Regions from separate parts of the Kitasatospora sp. MAP12-44 genome, predicted to be linked through region 1. Evidence: riboswitches for the same ligand, from Rfam matches in the RefSeq annotation. Region 1 holds a riboswitch; each other region holds the start of a gene.
What was found. A riboswitch is a leader RNA that binds a small molecule or an ion and turns the genes downstream of it on or off. The one in region 1 is predicted to bind cobalamin.
Positions count from the first base shown of each region.

Region 1 (5,675 bases):
GCCAGCGGCCGTCCACGCACTGGCGCAGCCGCTGGTCCAGTTCCTCGGCGACCCCCGTCACCCGGATCACGTCGCGCAGCGTCAGCCCCAGCACCTGGGCCAGCGCCAGGGTCTGCGCCTCGTCCCCCTTCCAGCGGCCGCTGAGCTCGGCCGCCTGGTACGACGTCAGCCCGAGGCCGAGCTGGCGGGCCGTCTGCTCCTGGCTGAGCTCGCGGGCCACCCGGAAGTCGCGCAGGCTGTCCGGGCGCACCCCCATCAGCTGGACCGCCGGGCACCAGAGCGCGCGGGCCAGCGCGATGAACTCCTCCTCGGTCGGCCGGATCACGCCGCCCTCCCAGCCCAGCACATGGGTCGGCAGCAGGCGGACGCCGTGCGCGGCCATCCCCGCCGCGACCTGGTCGGGGGTGAGGCCGAGCCCGGCGCGGTGGGCTCGGGCTGCCTGGGGGGAGAAGGGGACCGGGGTGGGGGCCGGCGTTCTGCTGCGTCGCATGGCTCGACGCTAGGGGCGGGGCGCGCGCGGTCGCACCCGCTGAACGCACGAAGCCGCAAGGCGGGCCCGGAGCGGGTATTGGACGATTCGCCAACGCCCTGACCGGGAGGGCGGGGGCTACTCGGAGGTAATGACGGTTCCGTCCGGTGTGATCAACCACTCCGGGGGCCTGGTTGACTGCCGGTTGCGGCACGTGATGGGATCCTGGGGCCAATCGGAGGCAAACAGAGGAAGCCGGTGCGAATCCGGCGCGGTCCCGCCACTGTCACCGGGGAGCACGCTCGAACTCCCTCCTTGCCCGCCATCGGGCAGGAGGGGCCCATGTCACGGCGGTCCGCCACAGGGCCGTTGGAAGACCCGAGCGTGTGTCAGCACCCGGAAGCCAGGAGACTCTCGCCCCGTTTACGTCGATCCAGGGCGCGGACCCTGAGTGAGGACACGCACGCCATGTCGGCTGCCCGCCGCACGCTCCCGTACGCCGTCGGCGCGGTGGCCGGATATGCCGCCGACGTCGCGCTCGGCGATCCCCGGCGGGGCCACCCGGTAGCGGGTTTCGGCCAGGCGGCCGGCCGGGCCGAACGGACGCTCTGGCGTGACCACCGCGGCGCGGGCGCCCTGCACACCGCGCTCTGCGTGGGCGCCGTCGCGGCCGGCGCGGTGGCGGCGGATCGGCTCGCGGGCCGGGCCCGGGCGCTGACGGCCGCCGCGGCCACCTGGACGGTGCTCGGCGGCACCTCGCTCACCCGGGAGGCGCGCACCATCGGCGGCGCGCTGCGGGCAGGCGAGCTGACGGCCGCTCGGGAGCGGCTGCCGCACCTCTGCGGGCGTGATCCAAGCAGCCTGGACGAGGCGCAGATCGCCCGCGCGGTGGTCGAGTCGGTGGCCGAGAACACCGCGGACGCGGTGGTCAACGCGCTGGTCTGGGGCGCCCTGGCGGGCACCCCCGGGCTGCTGGCCTTTCGCGCCGTCAACACGCTGGACGCGATGGTGGGTCACCGCTCGGAGCGCTACCGGCGGTTCGGCTGGGCCGCGGCGCGGCTGGACGACGTGGCCGGCTGGCCGGGCGCCCGGCTGACCGCGCTGCTCACGGTGGCCGCCGCGCCCTCGCCGCGGACCGCCTGGCAGGTCTGGCGGCGGGACGGCTCGGCACACCCGAGCCCGAACGCCGGGCAGGCCGAGTCGGCGTTCGCGGGCGCGCTGGGCGTCCGGCTGGGCGGCACCCTGCGGTACGGCTCCCGGGTGGAGGAGCGGCCGGTGCTCGGCGGCGAGCTGCGGGCGGTGGCCGTGGACGACATCGAGCGGGCCTGCGTGCTGTCGCGCCGGGTCGGGCTGCTGGCGCTGGGGGTGACGGTGGCCGGACGGTTCGCCGTGTCGGCACTGCGGAGGGGACGGATATGAGCAACGCACTGCTGGTCGCGGGGACCACCTCGGACGCGGGCAAGAGCGTGGTGACCGCCGGGATCTGCCGTTGGCTGGTCCGGCAGGGGGTGAGGGTCGCCCCGTTCAAGGCGCAGAACATGTCGCTCAACTCGATGGTCACCGCCGACGGCGCGGAGATCGGCCGGGCGCAGGTGATGCAGGCCGCCGCCGCCCGGGTGGAGCCCGAGGCGGCGATGAACCCGGTGCTGCTCAAGCCGGGCGCGGACGGCCGCAGTCAGGTGGTGCTGCTAGGGCGGCCCGTCGCGGAAGTCGGCGCGCTCGACTACCGGGAGCGCAAACCCTATTTGCTGGAGCGTTCGCTGGAGTGCCTGGCGGACCTGCGCCAGCGCTTCGACGTGGTGGTCTGCGAAGGTGCCGGCTCCCCCGCCGAGATCAACCTGCGCGACCGCGACATCGCCAACATGGGCCTGGCCAGGGCCGCCGACCTGCCGGTCGTGGTGGTCGGCGACATCGACCGCGGCGGGGTCTTCGCCGCGATGTTCGGGACCCTGGCGCTGCTGAGCGCCGAGGACCAGCGGTTGGTGGCGGGCTGGCTGGTCAACAAGTTCCGCGGCGACGCCCGGCTGCTGAAGCCCGGCCTGGACATGCTGCAGGAGCTGACCGGCCGTCCGGTCCTCGGCACCCTGCCGATGCTGAAGGGCCTGTGGCTGGACGCCGAGGACTCGCTCGACCTCTCCACCGTGGTGGACCGCGACGACGTCGCCGGCCCGTACGGCGCCGACGTGCTGCGGGTCGCCGTGCTGCGGTTCCCGCGGCTGTCCAACTTCACCGACCTGGACGCGCTGGCCCAGGAGCCCGGGGTGCTGGTGCGCTGGGCGACCCGGCCCGAGGAGCTGGCCGACGCCGACCTCGTCGTGCTGCCCGGCACCCGGGCCACCGTCGCCGACCTGGCCTGGCTGCGCGAGCGCGGCCTGGAGCGGGCGCTGCGCGAGCGCGCGGCGGCCGGGCAGCCGGTGCTCGGGGTCTGCGGCGGCTACCAGATGCTGGCGCACGAGATCGTGGACGAGGTCGAGTCGAAGGCCGGCGCGGTCGGCGGGCTCGGCCTGCTGCCGACCCGGGTGGTGTTCGGCGTCGAGAAGGTGCTCGGCCGACCGGTCGGCGAGGCCTTCGGCGAGCGGGTCGAGGGGTACGAGATCCACCACGGGGTGGTGACGGTGGAGGGCGGCGCACCGTTCTTGGACGGCTGCCGGGAGGGCGCGGTGTGGGGCACCACCTGGCACGGCGCGCTGGAGAACGACGGCTTCCGCCGGGCTCTGCTGCGCGAGGTGGCGGCGCTGGCCCGGCGGCGGTTCGTGCCGGCCCCGGACACCTCGTTCGCCGCCGCGCGCGAGGCCCGGCTGGACCGGCTGGGAGATCTGATCGAGGAGCACGCGGACACCGATGCCCTGTGGCGGCTGATCGAGGGCGGCGCCGGCGACGGCCTGCCGTTCGTGCCGCCGGGGGCACCGGCCGTCCGCGCTATGGAAGGTGACCGCTTGTGAGCGACGTCCGATACCCGTTCACCGCCATCGTGGGGATGGCCGATCTGCGGCTCGGGCTGCTGCTCAACGCCGTGTCGCCGGCGGTCGGCGGGGTGCTGGTCCGCGGCGAGAAGGGCACCGCGAAGTCGACCATGGTGCGCGCGCTGGCCGGGCTGCTGCCGTCGATCGCGGTGGTGGACGGCTGCCGCTTCGCCTGCGACCCGGGGGCGCCGGACCCGCAGTGCCCGGACGGGGCGCACCCGCAGGCCGTCCCGCTGGACCGACCGGCGCAGCTGGTCGAGCTGCCGGTCGGCGTGACCGAGGACCGGATCGTCGGCTCGCTCGACCTGGAGCGGGCGCTGGCCGAGGGCGTCAAGGCGTACGAGCCGGGGCTGCTCGCCCGGGCGCACCGCGGCGTGCTCTACATCGACGAGGTGAACCTGCTGCAGGACCACGTGGTGGACCTGCTGCTGGACGCGGCGGCGATGGGCCGCTCGTACGTCGAGCGCGAGGGCGTGTCGGTGCGGCACGCCGCGCGGTTCCTGCTGGTCGGGACGATGAACCCGGAGGAGGGCGAGCTGCGGCCGCAGCTGCTCGACCGGTTCGGGCTGACGGTGGAGATCGCGGCCACCCGTGACCCGGCGGAGCGGGCCGAGGTGGTCCGCCGCCGGCTCGCCTACGACGCCGACCCGGCCTCGTTCGCGCGGCGCTACGACGCCGAGGAGCTCGCGCTCGCCGAGCGGATCACCGCGGCCCGCGCGCTGCTGCCCGCCGTCGAGCTGGGCGACGCGGCGCTGCGTCAGATCACCGCGGTCTGCGCGGCGTTCGAGGTGGACGGGCTGCGCGCGGACATCGTGATGGCCCGCACGGCCGTCGCGCTGGCCGCCTGGGACGGGCGGACGGCGGTGAGCGAGGAGGATGTGCGCAAGGCCGCGCAGCTGGCGCTGCCGCACCGGCGCCGGCGCAACCCGTTCGACGCGCCCGGGCTGGACGAGGAGCAGCTGGACCGGACGTTGGAGGAGCACGCGGACCAGCCGGAGGAGGGGGATGGGCCTGAGGACGACGGGCCGGACGGGGGCGGTCCGGACGATGGCGGCGGTGCTCCCGAGCCCTCCTCCTCCGACCCCGGCGACGCGCCGGCCGGGGAGGCACCTTCGCAGGACGCTCCCCCGCAGATCCCCAAGCCCGGCTCGCCCCGCGAGTCCGCCCCCGTGGCGGCCGGCGACCCCTACCGGACCAAGCTGTTCAAGGTGCCCGGCACCGGCAAGGGCGCCCACGGCCGCCGCTCCCCCGCCGAGACCGACGGCGGGCAGACCGTCCGCTCGCGCCGTCCGGCCGGTCAGCTGACCCGGCTGCACCTGGCCGCCACCCTGCAGGCCGCCGCGCCGCACCAGGTGGCGCGCGGGCGCGACGGGCGGGCGCTGGTGCTGCGGCACGACGACTTCCGCGAGCAGGTGCGCCAGGGCCGGGAGTCCAACCTGGTGCTCTTCGTGGTGGACGCCTCCGGTTCGATGGCGGCCCGCCAGCGGATGACCGCCGTCAAGGGCGCGGTGCTGTCGCTGCTGATGGACGCCTACCAGCGCCGCGACAAGATCGGCATGATCACCTTCCGCGGCGCGGGGGCCGAGCTGGCACTGCCGCCGACCTCCTCCGTCGAGGTCGGCGCGGCCCGGCTCGAGCAGCTGCCCACCGGCGGCCGCACCCCGCTGGCGGCCGGCCTGCTGCGGGCGCACGAGGTGCTGCGGCTGGAGCGGCTGCGTGACCCGCACCGCCGGCCGCTGCTGGTGGTGGTCACCGACGGCCGGGCCACCGGTGGCCGCGCCGCGCTGGCCGACGCCGGCCGGGCGGCCGCCCTGCTGGCCGCGCAGGGCACCGCCGCGGTGGTGCTGGACTGCGAGTCGGGCCATGTCCGACTCGGCCTGGCCCGCACGCTGGCCGGCCAACTCGGCGCCGCCGCCGTCACCTTGGACGAACTGCGGGCCGAGGGCGTGGCCGCCCTGGTGCACGCCCATCGCCCCTCCTCCACCAAGTCCTCCGCCAAGTCCCCCACCAAGTCCTCCGCCCAGCCCCAGCAGCGAAAGGCAGCGTGACAGCATGCCGCAGGGACAGCCGACCAGCGTTCCCGAGGACGGTCTGACGACCCGTCAGCGCCGTACCCAGCCGATCACCGCCGTGCACACCGGCCCCGGCAAGGGCAAGTCCACCGCCGCCTTCGGCCTCGCGCTGCGGGCCTGGAACCAGGGCTGGCCGATCGGGGTGTTCCAGTTCGTCAAGTCCGCCAAGTG
Region 1 covers NZ_JARZAE010000004.1:6,225,023-6,230,697, reverse strand. Annotated here, with positions in the region: gene P3T34_RS28580 (helix-turn-helix transcriptional regulator) at 1-490, opposite strand, end outside; cobalamin riboswitch at 672-907, shown strand; gene P3T34_RS28575 (cobalamin biosynthesis protein) at 938-1,888, shown strand; gene P3T34_RS28570 (cobyric acid synthase) at 1,885-3,411, shown strand; gene P3T34_RS28565 (putative cobaltochelatase) at 3,447-5,480, shown strand; gene cobO (cob(I)yrinic acid a,c-diamide adenosyltransferase) at 5,485-5,675, shown strand, end outside.

Region 2 (5,675 bases), 4.3 Mb from region 1:
GGCGGCCGGGCCGCCGCTCTCGTGACCGGTGACCAGGACGAGCGTGGCGGCGGCCGGTCCGAGCGTGGCGGCGGGCTGCCCGGGGGCGGGGGCGGCCGGATCGGGGGCGGCGGCGGGCGTCATGGCTCAGGCACCGACGGGATCGTGGCAGGAGACGAGCTTGGTGCCGTCCACGAAGGCGGCCTCGATCTGCAGCAGCGGGAGCATCTCGCGCACGCCGGGCATGACGTCCTCGGCGGAGACGATCTTCTTGCCGATCTCCATGCACTCCGCCAGCGTGCGGCCGTCCCGCGCGGACTCCAGGATGCCTTCGCTGATCAGCGCGACGGCCTCGCTGTAGTTCAGCTTCACGCCGCGTTCGCGGCGGCGGCGGGCCAGGTCGGCCACCACGTAGACATAGAGCTTGTCGATCTCCCGTGGAGCGAGGTTCACGGTTGCCGTCCTTTCGGGGGTGGGGCCGTGCGGCCGACCCTGGTTCCGGGCAGGTCGGGTCAGCCGACCCCGACGGAGACGGGTGAGGTCGGGTCGAGGGGCGGACGGTCTGCGGGCCCGGGGACGTCCGCGCGGGGGTGGACCGCGCCGGGCGTCAGAATTTCACTATGCGGAATAGAACTTCCGCGTGCAACGAAAGGTAGAGCTGCCCGACAAGGGTCGTCAACACTTTGTTGAGAGCCTTGGCCGTTTCTTTAATCACGCCGGAGGTTGGGGTGCTGCGACAACTGCTGTGCGGGTCAAGGGAGTTGGGGCGCAACTCGACCGGTGGAGGGGTCGCGGTCGGGCGAGGCCGCCGTCGCGAGGCTGCGCCGCTTCAACACAGGATGACGGTCCGGTTTTTAGCCAACGTTGGCCTGACCGAGATCCAACGGTGGATCGAAGGAGCAGGTGAGATGTGCCACTCGCGGATGTGCGGCGGGTTGTGGTTGGTCAGCCGTACGCCTACCGTGTTCCCCGCCGTGGTGTTCGGGAAGACCGGTGACGGATCCTCAGGGGTCCCAGACCGGAGCGGCCCTCGCCACTGTGATCAGGAAGTCACCGCACCATTTCCCGCCTGCTGTGTCAGGGGCGGGCGGCCACTGGACAACCGTCCGGGAAGGCCGGGAGCGGGGGCGTTGGACCTGTCAGCCAGGAGACCGGCCACGGCACCGCGTGAAAATCCGCTCGACCCACCGGTCGGGCGGCACTCCCCATCGAGGTGCTGGAGAGGCTTCCTGAGATGCCCCTGCCCAAAAACGCCCCCGCGGCTGCCCCCGCAGGCCCCGCGCTCCCCGCGACCCCGCTGATCCGCTGGGAACGCAAGGACTGGATACGCACCGGCGGCCTGCTCGCCGTCATCCTGGCCATGCACGTGGCGGCCTTCGGCATCCTGATCGTGATGGTCGATCCGCACCACTACGCCATCGGCACCCAGGTCTTCGGCCTGGGCATGGGCGTCACCGCCTACACCCTGGGCATGCGGCACGCCTTCGACGCCGACCACATCGCCGCCATCGACAACACCACCCGCAAGCTGATGGCCGACGGTAAGCGGCCCATCTCGGTGGGTTTCTGGTTCGCGCTCGGCCACTCCACCATCGTGGTCGTGCTGGCCGGCGGCATCTCGGCCGGCGCGCACTTCGCCAGCACGCTGGCCGACGACAACTCCAGCGCGCACAAGGCTCTCGGCGCCCTCAGCACCAGCGTCTCGGGGAGCTTCCTCTATCTGATCGCCGCCCTCAACCTGGTGTCGCTCTTCGGCATCTACCGGGTGTTCAAGGCGATGCGCGGGGGCGAGTTCGACGAGCACGAGCTGGAGAAGCACCTGGACAACCGCGGCTTCATGAACCGCATCCTGGGCAAGCTCACCAAGTCCATCACCCGACCCGGCCAGATGTACCCCATCGGCCTGCTCTTCGGCATCGGCTTCGACACCGCCACCGAGGTCACCCTGATGGTGATGGCCGGCTCCGGCGCCGCCGCCGGCCTGCCCTGGTACGCGATCCTCTGCCTGCCGCTGCTCTTCGCCTCCGGCATGAGCCTGTTCGACACCCTCGACGGCACGTTCATGAACTTCGCCTACCACTGGGCCTTCTCCAACCCGGTCCGCAAGGTCTACTACAACCTGACCATCACCGGGCTCTCGATCGCCGTCGCCTTCCTGATCGGCACCATCGAGCTCGTCGGCGTCCTGCACGACCAGCTCGGCTGGAGCGACCCGGTCACCAACTGGATCTCCGGCATCGACCTCAACAACGTCGGCTTCGTCATCGTCGGCCTGTTCGTGGTGGTCTGGGCGGGCGCCCTGACCTACTGGCGCCTGGCCAAGGTCGAGAGCAGCTGGGCCCCGAAGTCTTCTTAAACACACGGATGACGACGGCAGGCCGCCACGGGAGGTTTCCGTGGCGGCCTGCCGGGTGAGGCGGGAGCGGTCAGAGGGTGGCGTAGAGGGTGAAGGGCTGGGTGGTGGTGCCCGCGGCGCTCTTGGCCGTGAGGGTGAGGTGGAAGGTGCCCAGGGCCAGCTCGCTGCCGGAGATGGTGGCGGTGCCGTTGGCGCCGGGGGTGAAGGTGAGGCCCGAGGGCAGGGTGCCGGTCATGCTCAGCGCCGGCGCCGGGTAGCCGGTGCTCCTGACGGTGAAGCTGAACGGGAGCAGCAGGCCCGCCGTGGCACTGGCCGGGCTGGTGATGGCCGGGGCCTGGTCGACGGTCAGGGCCAGCGGCTGGGTGGCGGTGCCGGTGGCGTTGGTCGCCGAGATCGTCAGCGGGTAGCTGCCGCCGGTGCCGGTGGCCGGGGTGCCGGCCAGGGTTGCGGTGCCGTCACCGTTGTCGGTGAAGGTGACGCCCGACGGCAGGGCGCCGGACTCCTTGAGGGCGGGGGCCGGGCTGCCGGTGCTGGTCAGCGTGGTGCTGAACGCCGTGCCGACGGTGGTGGCGAGGGCGGCGGGGCTGGTGATCGACGGTGCCACGTTGACGGTGACGGTGGTCGAGGCGCCCGCGCCGACCGCGCTCCAGCCGGAGAGCGTGCCGCCGTAGGACTCGCCGAAGGCCGCGCCGTTGACGGTGCTGCCGGTCGGCATGGTGAGCGGGACGGAGACCGGGGTGCCCGCGCTGTTGGTGACGACCACCGCGCCGTTCTGCACCGAGGCGGTGACCGTGCCGGCGTTCTTCGCCGCGGTCCAGGCGGCCGACTCGGCCAGCACCTGCGACTGGCTGGCGTCGGTCATCTGGGTCAGCGGCGCGGTGTACCAACTGGCGTACTGTGCCTGCATGTTGTTGAGCAGGGTGAGCAGTGTGTAGCCGTAGTCGGAGGTCACCCCATTGGTCGTGGTGGTGGCCGGGCCGATCAGGTTGGTCTGGTGCGCGTAGTTCATCCGCGGGTCGTTGTCCAGCACGTGGCCGAGCATGATCCGCGACTCGTTGGCCAGCACGGTGGCCTCGGTGGCCGGCGTGCTGGTGCAGGTGGTGGACGGCGAGCCGACGCACTTGCCGGTCTCGGCCGGGTACTGGGCGTCGCCGACCGATGAGCCGGTGGCGACGTACGCCGTGTTGTACTCGCTCAGCTCGTCGGGCCAGTCGGCCGCGTTGTAGTAGATGTTGCTGGGGTAGCGCGGCGCGGAGGCCGCGACATTGGTCGCGCCCGAGGCGTTGGTGTACGGGATGGTGTACGACTGCGGCTGGCGTGAGGCGTCGGCGCCGAAGACGTTGATCCCCAGGTCCGAGAAGGCCTGCGGGGTGTTGGGGTTCTCCAGGCCGGAGTGCTCACCGGTCACCACGGAGTGCGAACTGAAGTCGGTCAGCCCGTTGTTGGCGGCGAAGGCGTCGTCCAGGCCGATCTCCTGCTCGATGCTGGAGTCCGGGGTGGCGCTGGTGGCCGGCAGCCAGCCGGCCGCGTTGGCGCAGCCGATCCCGGGGTCGGTCGCGGTCGGGTAGCCGGCGGTGCTGCCGGGGCCGCCGCCCGGGGTGGTCGCCCCGGTGTCGGTGAAGGAGTACGAGGTGGCGGCGCCGGTGGCGTCCTCGGCCACCTGGCCGACCAGGCCGTAGCTGGTGGAGCCGGCGGCCGCGCGGTAGACGTTGTAGCCCCAGAAGCCGGTGCCGCCGGAGTACTGCGACTCCAGCTTGGCGAGGGTGGGGCCGCCGCCGTTGGGCGCGTCCGGCCAGTTGAGCGCGACCGAGCCGCTCGCGCCGACGGTGACCTGCTGCGGGGTCGAGGGCTCGGATTCGCCGTACGCGGTGGCCGCGGTGACCTCGTAGCTGTAGGCGCCGGCGGCCAGCGAACCGGCGGAGCCGGCCGTCGCCGGGTTCACCGGCAGCGGCTGGGCGACCGTGCAGCCCAGGAACATGTGCGACCAGGTGTGGGTGATCCAGTTGAAGGAGGCCTGGTTCTTCAGCAGCTCGTTGACGAACGCCGAGTCGTTCGGGTAGCCGCTGTCCACGGTCTGGCCCGGGTCGGTGAAGGTCTGGCCGTTCACCGTGGTGCTGCCGGTGCAGTTGGCACCGGAGGTGGTGGTGGCGCTCGGCGCGGTGCAGGCCCCGATCGCGTTGAAGGCCAACTCCAGCTTGATGCCGGTCTTCTGCTCCCAGGCGGCGACGTAGTCGACGTCCGCCGCGCTCATCTGCACGTCCGGCGGGCCGTCCGCGGCGTTGCCGCCGACCCCGGCCGGGCAGAGCACGTCATTGGGGTTGGTGGCCCCCGGCGTGCACTGGTACTTGCTGCTCCACTCGTTGTCCGAGATGAAGAGGTCGTCGATGTCCTGGCCGAAGTAGTTGCGGTAGAGCCCGAGATGGGTGCTCTGGGTGACCCAGTTGATCAAGCCTGGCGAGAGCAGCAGCCACGGCAGCATGGTGGAGCTGTAGTCGAAGGTCAGCGACAGCTCGGCGACGCCGGCCTGCGGGTCGGTGGCCGGGTGCTGGTAGACGGCGGCCAGCACGTGGCCCGCCGTGTCCGTCAGCCACGGGGTGACCGGGGCACCGGCGATGACCGTGGCCGGGTAGCCGTAGGAGCCCGTCTCGAACGGCACCGGGCCCTTGAGCTCGGGCAGTTGGGCCAGCGCGTCCGGCGTCAGCTGGGCCGTTCCGGTGACCGCACCGGAGGTCGCGGCGGTGAGCCCCTGCGGGGTCGACGGGTAGACGTACCCGTCCAGCTGGCGGACGTGGAAGCTCGACTCGTAGCCGTCCAGCGCGGTGAGCTGACCGGCCGCCAGCCAGTTCGGCGAGTCGGCGAACACCACGCCGTTGAAGTAGCCGTGCGTGCCGCTGGAGAGGGCGGGCAGCGACACGTTCTCGCTGCCCAGCGCGCCGGTGGTGTTCACCAGCGTGTACGCGACGCCCTCGCTGTCCAGCGCCGCCTGCCAGGCCTCGGTGGTCGGGTCCCCCGAACCGCCACCGATCAGCAGGACCTTCAGATCGAGTTGCTGCGGTGTCGCCGCGACGGCCGGCACCACGGCCTGCGCCGTCGCCAGCAGTGTGGCCGCGGCGACCCCCGCCGCGAACCACTTCATCCTTCGCCTCAACACATGACCCTCCCAGGCAAGTTCTTGACAGTCCGGTGGACTGCGGGGTCAGCATGCAGCATCACGCAGAGTCGGGATGCAAAATGGCAGACACATGGGCAGATCTTCATATAGCGGTCTAATGTGCTCTCGAGGTGCTCTCGGTGCTCTCGCGGTGCTCTCGCGCAGCTCGGGGCAGGTGAACGCGCCTCT
Region 2 covers NZ_JARZAE010000004.1:1,950,596-1,956,270, reverse strand. Annotated here, with positions in the region: gene P3T34_RS09255 (cobalamin biosynthesis protein CbiX) at 1-123, opposite strand, end outside; gene P3T34_RS09250 (urease subunit gamma) at 127-432, opposite strand; cobalamin riboswitch at 938-1,154, shown strand; gene P3T34_RS09245 (HoxN/HupN/NixA family nickel/cobalt transporter) at 1,214-2,335, shown strand; gene P3T34_RS09240 (putative Ig domain-containing protein) at 2,406-5,471, opposite strand.
Region 2: another riboswitch for cobalamin. It lies ahead of P3T34_RS09245 (HoxN/HupN/NixA family nickel/cobalt transporter); the one in region 1 lies ahead of P3T34_RS28575 (cobalamin biosynthesis protein).

Region 3 (5,675 bases), 850 kb from region 1:
GGAGAAGCCGGACGTGCTGCGCGCCTACCTCAAGCGGTGGAAGTTCGAGGTCGGCGCCTTCTTCCAGGGCGTGGACGCCAACGCGTCCGACGCGGAACTCCTGCGGATCGCGCCCGGCTACCCCGTCTTCCGGATCACCACAGCCTAGGCACCACCCCGCACACCCGGACCCCGACCACCCGGACCCCGCACTCCCGGACCCCGCCCACCCGGACCGGCCGCCCCCGCCACCGCACCCTCCCCGCCGCCCGCGACCTGCGCCTTGGCACACTGGTTCGATGGACATCCTCATCCGCACCGCACTCGACGAAGACCTCGACGCCGCGGGCGAGGTGACCGTGGAGGCCTTCGTCGGCGACGGCCACACCCCGCCGGGCGCGGAGTACGTCACCCTCCTGCGCGACGCCCGCCGCCGGGCCGCCGAGGCCGAGCTGCTCGTCGCGGTCGACCCGGCCGACACCTCGCGCGGTCCCGCCGGACGAGTCCTCGGCTGTGTGACCTTCGCCGTGGGCGGCACCGAGTGGGCCGACATCGCCACCCCGCAGGAGGGCGAGATCCGGATGCTGGCCGCCGCTGCGGACGCCCGGGGCCGCGGCGTCGGCGAGTCCCTGGTGCGCGCCTGCGTCGCCCGCAGCCGCGAGCTCGGCCTCACCGGGATGGCCTTCTCGACACGCCCGGCGATGTCCGCCGCCCACCGGATCTACGAGCGGGTCGGCTTCCTCCGCACCCCCGAGCGCGACTGGCGCCCCCGGCCGGACATTGAGCTGTGGGTGTACAGCCTGACCTTCTGACACGGCCCGACAGAGGCCCGGGAGAGGCCCGCGAACGGCCCCGAGGCACCGGAAATCCAGGCATCCGCAGCCCCTCCACAGCCCCGCTACAGCCCCTCCAACACCCGGCGGCGTCCCGATCTGGTATTGGCCCCGATACAGCACGCAACACTACATGTGGTGCTGCACTCGATGGGTGGCACTACATGTATGCTCACTCTCGCTGTCGAAGCAGGGGAACCCGGTGTGAATCCGGGGCTGCCCCGCAGCGGTGAGCGGTCGGTGCACCATCCGCCGCAAGTCCGATTACCTGCCGACGGTGTGCCACACGGCTTCCCCGCAGAAGCCTTGCCGCACGAGCTTTGTGTGTCCGGGCCTCGCGGGTGGGCCGGGGATGCCGCCGTTGCGCGCCACCGTTCGAGTGGGCGCGCCGCGCTCCCCTGCCCTGCCCCGCGCCGGCCCGGTGTCAGCCCTCCCGTCTGCCTGTCGGACAACCCGCTTTCCAGTGGGAGGGGCCCGTTCGTCGTCGCCAGGAGAGAGCGCCTTGACCACCGCTGCCTCAGTCACCCTGCCCGCCCAGGGATCCAGCTCCGACCCCGCCACCAAGTCGGACCCCGGAGCAGCACTCCTGCGGCTGCTGACGGACCGCAGCAGCGACCTCCCCCAGGTGGACCCCGGCCACGTCGCCGCCGCCGCACTGCGCGGCCGCAACGCCGGCTCCGACTTCGCGGAGCTGCGCGGGCTGGCCGTGGAGGCCGCCGCGTCGATGATCGCCGAGGACCCGCAGTACTCGAAGCTGGCCGCCCGCCTGCTCGCCCAGGAGATCTCCGACGAGGCGATCGGCCAGGGCGCGGTCTGCTTCGCCGCCTCGATCGCGGTCGGCCACGCCGAGGGCCTGATCGGCACCTCGACCGCCGACTTCGTCGCCAAGCACGCCGACGCGCTGGACGCCCTGATCGACCAGCAGGGCGACGACCGCTTCGAGTACTTCGGCCTGCGCACCGTGCAGTCCCGCTACCTGCTGCGCCACCCGATCACCCGCAAGGTGATCGAGACCCCGCAGCACTTCATGCTCCGGGTCGCCTGTGGTCTGGCGGTCGGCGACAACGAGCAGTCGGTGCGCGAGATCGCCGAGCTGTACGCGCTGATGAGCGCGCTCTCCTACCTGCCGTCCTCCCCGACGCTCTTCAACTCGGGCACCAAGCACCCGCAGATGTCCAGCTGCTACCTGCTGGACTCGCCGCTGGACAACCTGGACTCGATCTACTCGCGCTACGCGCAGATCGCCCGGCTCTCCAAGCACGCCGGCGGCATCGGCCTCTCCTACTCCCGGATCCGCTCGCGCGGTTCGCTGATCCGCGGCACCAACGGCAAGTCCAACGGCATCGTGCCGTTCCTGCGGACGCTGGACTCCTCGGTCGCCGCCGTCAACCAGGGCGGCCGCCGCAAGGGCGCGGCCTGCGTCTACCTGGAGACCTGGCACGCGGACATCGAGGAGTTCCTCGAGCTGCGTGACAACACCGGTGAGGAGGCGCGGCGTACCCACAACCTCAACCTCGCGCACTGGATCCCGGACGAGTTCATGCGCCGGGTGAACGCCGGCACCGACTGGTCGCTGTTCTCCCCGGCCGACGTCCCCGAGCTGGTCGACCTGTGGGGCGAGGAGTTCGACGCCGCCTACCTGAAGGCCGAGGCAGCCGGCAAGGCCGTCCGCAGCATCCCCGCGCAGACCCTCTACGCCCGGATGATGCGCACCCTGGCGCAGACCGGCAACGGCTGGATGACCTTCAAGGACGCCTCCAACCGCGCCGCCAACCAGACCGCGCTGCCGGGCCGCACGGTCCACTCGTCCAACCTCTGCACGGAGATCCTGGAGGTCACGGACGACTCCGAGACCGCCGTCTGCAACCTCGGGTCGGTCAACCTGGGCGCGCACGTCTCCGCCACCGCCACCGCCGAGAACCTGATCGACGCGATGGACTGGGAGCGCCTGGACGCCACCGTGCGCACCGCGGTGACCTTCCTGGACCGCGTGGTGGACATCAACTTCTACCCGACCACCGAGGCCGGCACCTCCAACTCGCGCTGGCGCCCGGTGGGCCTGGGCGTGATGGGCCTCCAGGACGTCTTCTTCCAGCTCCGGCTGGACTTCGACTCCGCCGAGGCCAAGCAGCTCTCCACGCTGATCGCCGAGCGCATCATGCTGGTCGCCTACGAGCGTTCCAGCGAGCTCGCCGAGCAGCTGGGCCGGCACGAGGCGTACGGCGAGACCCGCGCCGCCCGCGGCCAGCTGCACATCGACCACTTCGCCACCGCCCCGCAGTGGGCGGACCGTTGGGACGCGCTGCGCGCCACGATCGCCCGCACCGGCCTGCGCAACTCGCTGCTGCTCGCCATCGCGCCGACCGCGACCATCGCCTCGATCGCCGGCGTCTACGAGTGCATCGAGCCGCAGGTCTCCAACCTCTTCAAGCGGGAGACCCTCTCCGGCGAGTTCCTCCAGGTCAACCCGTACCTGGTCCGCGAGTTGAAGGAGCTGGGCGTCTGGGACGCGCAGACCCGGGACGCGCTGCGCGAGGCCAACGGCTCGGTCCAGGAGCTGGGTTGGCTGCCCGCCGAGGTGCGCTCGCTCTACCGCACCGCGTGGGAGCTGCCGCAGCGCGCGCTGATCGACCTGGCCGCCGCCCGGCAGCCGTACATCGACCAGAGCCAGTCGCTGAACCTCTTCATGGCCGCGCCGACCATCGGCAAGCTCAGCTCGATGTACGCGTACGCCTGGAAGGTCGGTCTGAAGACCACCTACTACCTGCGCTCGCGCCCGGCCACCCGGATCGCCCAGGCCGCGTCGAGCAGCGCCCGCGCCGCCGCCCCCGCGCCGGTGTCCGTGGCCACCCCGACCGCCCTCACCCCGGAGGAGGAGGCAGCGCTCGCCTGCTCCCTGGAGAACCCCGAGTCCTGCGAGGCCTGCCAGTGAGCAACACCCCCGAGACCCCCGGCCGCGAGAAGATGCTGCTCGACCCGGGCTTCGAGCTGACGCTGCGTCCGATGCGCTACCCGTCCTTCTACGACCGCTACCGCGACGCGATCAAGAACACCTGGACCGTCGAGGAGGTGGACCTGCACTCCGACGTCGCCGACCTCGCCAAGCTCAGCGACGGCGAGCGGCACATGATCGGCCGGCTGGTCGCCTTCTTCGCGACCGGTGACTCGATCGTCTCGAACAACGTGGTGCTGAGCCTCTACAAGCACATCAACTCGCCCGAGGCGCGGCTCTACCTGTCCCGGCAGCTGTTCGAGGAGGCCGTGCACGTCCAGTTCTATCTGACGCTGCTCGACACCTACCTGCCCGACCCGGAGGACCGCAACGCGGCCTTCGCCGCGGTGGAGAACATCCCCTCCATCCACCAGAAGGCGCAGTTCTGCTTCAAGTACATGAACGCGGTCGACCACATCGACTCGCTGCAGTCCAAGGACGACCGCCGCGCGTTCCTGCTGAACCTGATCTGCTTCGCGGCCTGCGTCGAGGGGCTGTTCTTCTACGGCGCCTTCGCGTACGTGTACTGGTTCCGCAGCCGCGGTCTGCTGCACGGCCTGGCGACCGGCACCAACTGGGTCTTCCGCGACGAGTCCATGCACATGGACTTCGCGATGTCGGTGGTCGACACCGTCCGTGAGGAGGAGCCCGACCTCTTCGACGACGCGATGGCCAAGCAGGTCACCGAGATGCTGGAGGAGGCCGTCGAGGCCGAGCTCCAGTTCGCCCAGGACCTCTGCGGCGAGGGCCTGCCCGGGATGAACACCGCGTCCATGCGCGAGTACCTGCAGGCCGTCGCCGACCAGCGGCTGGCCCGCCTCGGCATGCCGATCCGGTACGGCTCGACCAACCCGTTCGGCTTCATGGAGCTGCAGAACGTCCAGGAGCTGACCAACTTCTTCGAGCGCCGGGTCTCCGCCTACCAGGTGGCCGTCGAGGGCTCGGTCGCCTTCGACGACGACTTCTAGGCACGTCAGACGGGGTCGGTCCCGGCGGCAACCGCCGCCGGGACCGACCCCGTTCGGCTATGCCGCGTTGTAGGTCCCGCTCGCCCAGAGGAAGCCGCCGTTGGCCGAGGTTCCGCCCTGCTTGTAGATCACCAGGTTGCCGTCGTCCTGCATCACCAGGTAGGCACCGGGGTTGTAGTAGGTCTTGCTGTCCCAGAGCGCACCGCCGGTGCTGCTGCTGCCGCCCGCCTTGTAGACCACGAGGTTGCCGTCGGTCTGCATGATCGCGTAGTCGCCGCGGTTGTTGTTCGTCTGGGTGGACCAGATCGGCACGCCGTCCGACTTGCGGTAGATCACCAGATTGCCGTCGGCCTGCATGATCAGCTTGGTCAGGGCGCCCTGGGTCCACTGGCCGTCGGCCAGGGTGCCGCCCGGGTTGATGGTGTTCGGCACCGCCTCGGTCCTGGTGCTCCACAGCGAGCCGCCCAGGCCGTCGCCGCCGCCCGCCTTGTAGACCACGAAGTTGCCATCGTCCTGCACGGCGGCGTAGGTGCCGGGAGTGCTCCAGGTGGAGCTGGACCAGATCGCGTTACCGGTACTCGAGTTGCCGCCCGGCTTGTAGACCACCAGGTTGCCGTCGGTCTGCATGACCAGGTACGCGCCGGGGTTGCCGACCGTGTTCGAGTCCCACACCGCGGCGATCTGGCCGGTGGGGCCCACGATCGCGTAGAGCACCAGGTTGCCGTCGGTGCCCATGGTCAGCGTCATGCTCGTGCTGCTCACGCTCATCCCGCCGTCGAGCCGCGAACCGGTCGCGATCGGCGAGCTGAAGGCCTTGGAAGTGACGTCCAGGTAGCTGTCGTTGACGGTGAGGGTGGCGCCGCCGTAGGTCTCGCTCTGGCTGTCGGCGTACTCGTGGACCCG
Region 3 covers NZ_JARZAE010000004.1:5,374,215-5,379,889, reverse strand. Annotated here, with positions in the region: gene P3T34_RS24905 (nitroreductase family deazaflavin-dependent oxidoreductase) at 1-148, shown strand, start outside; gene P3T34_RS24900 (GNAT family N-acetyltransferase) at 279-791, shown strand; cobalamin riboswitch at 948-1,103, shown strand; gene P3T34_RS24895 (ribonucleoside-diphosphate reductase subunit alpha) at 1,339-3,744, shown strand; gene P3T34_RS24890 (ribonucleotide-diphosphate reductase subunit beta) at 3,777-4,772, shown strand; gene P3T34_RS24885 (glycoside hydrolase domain-containing protein) at 4,830-5,675, opposite strand, start outside.
Region 3: another riboswitch for cobalamin. It lies ahead of P3T34_RS24895 (ribonucleoside-diphosphate reductase subunit alpha); the one in region 1 lies ahead of P3T34_RS28575 (cobalamin biosynthesis protein).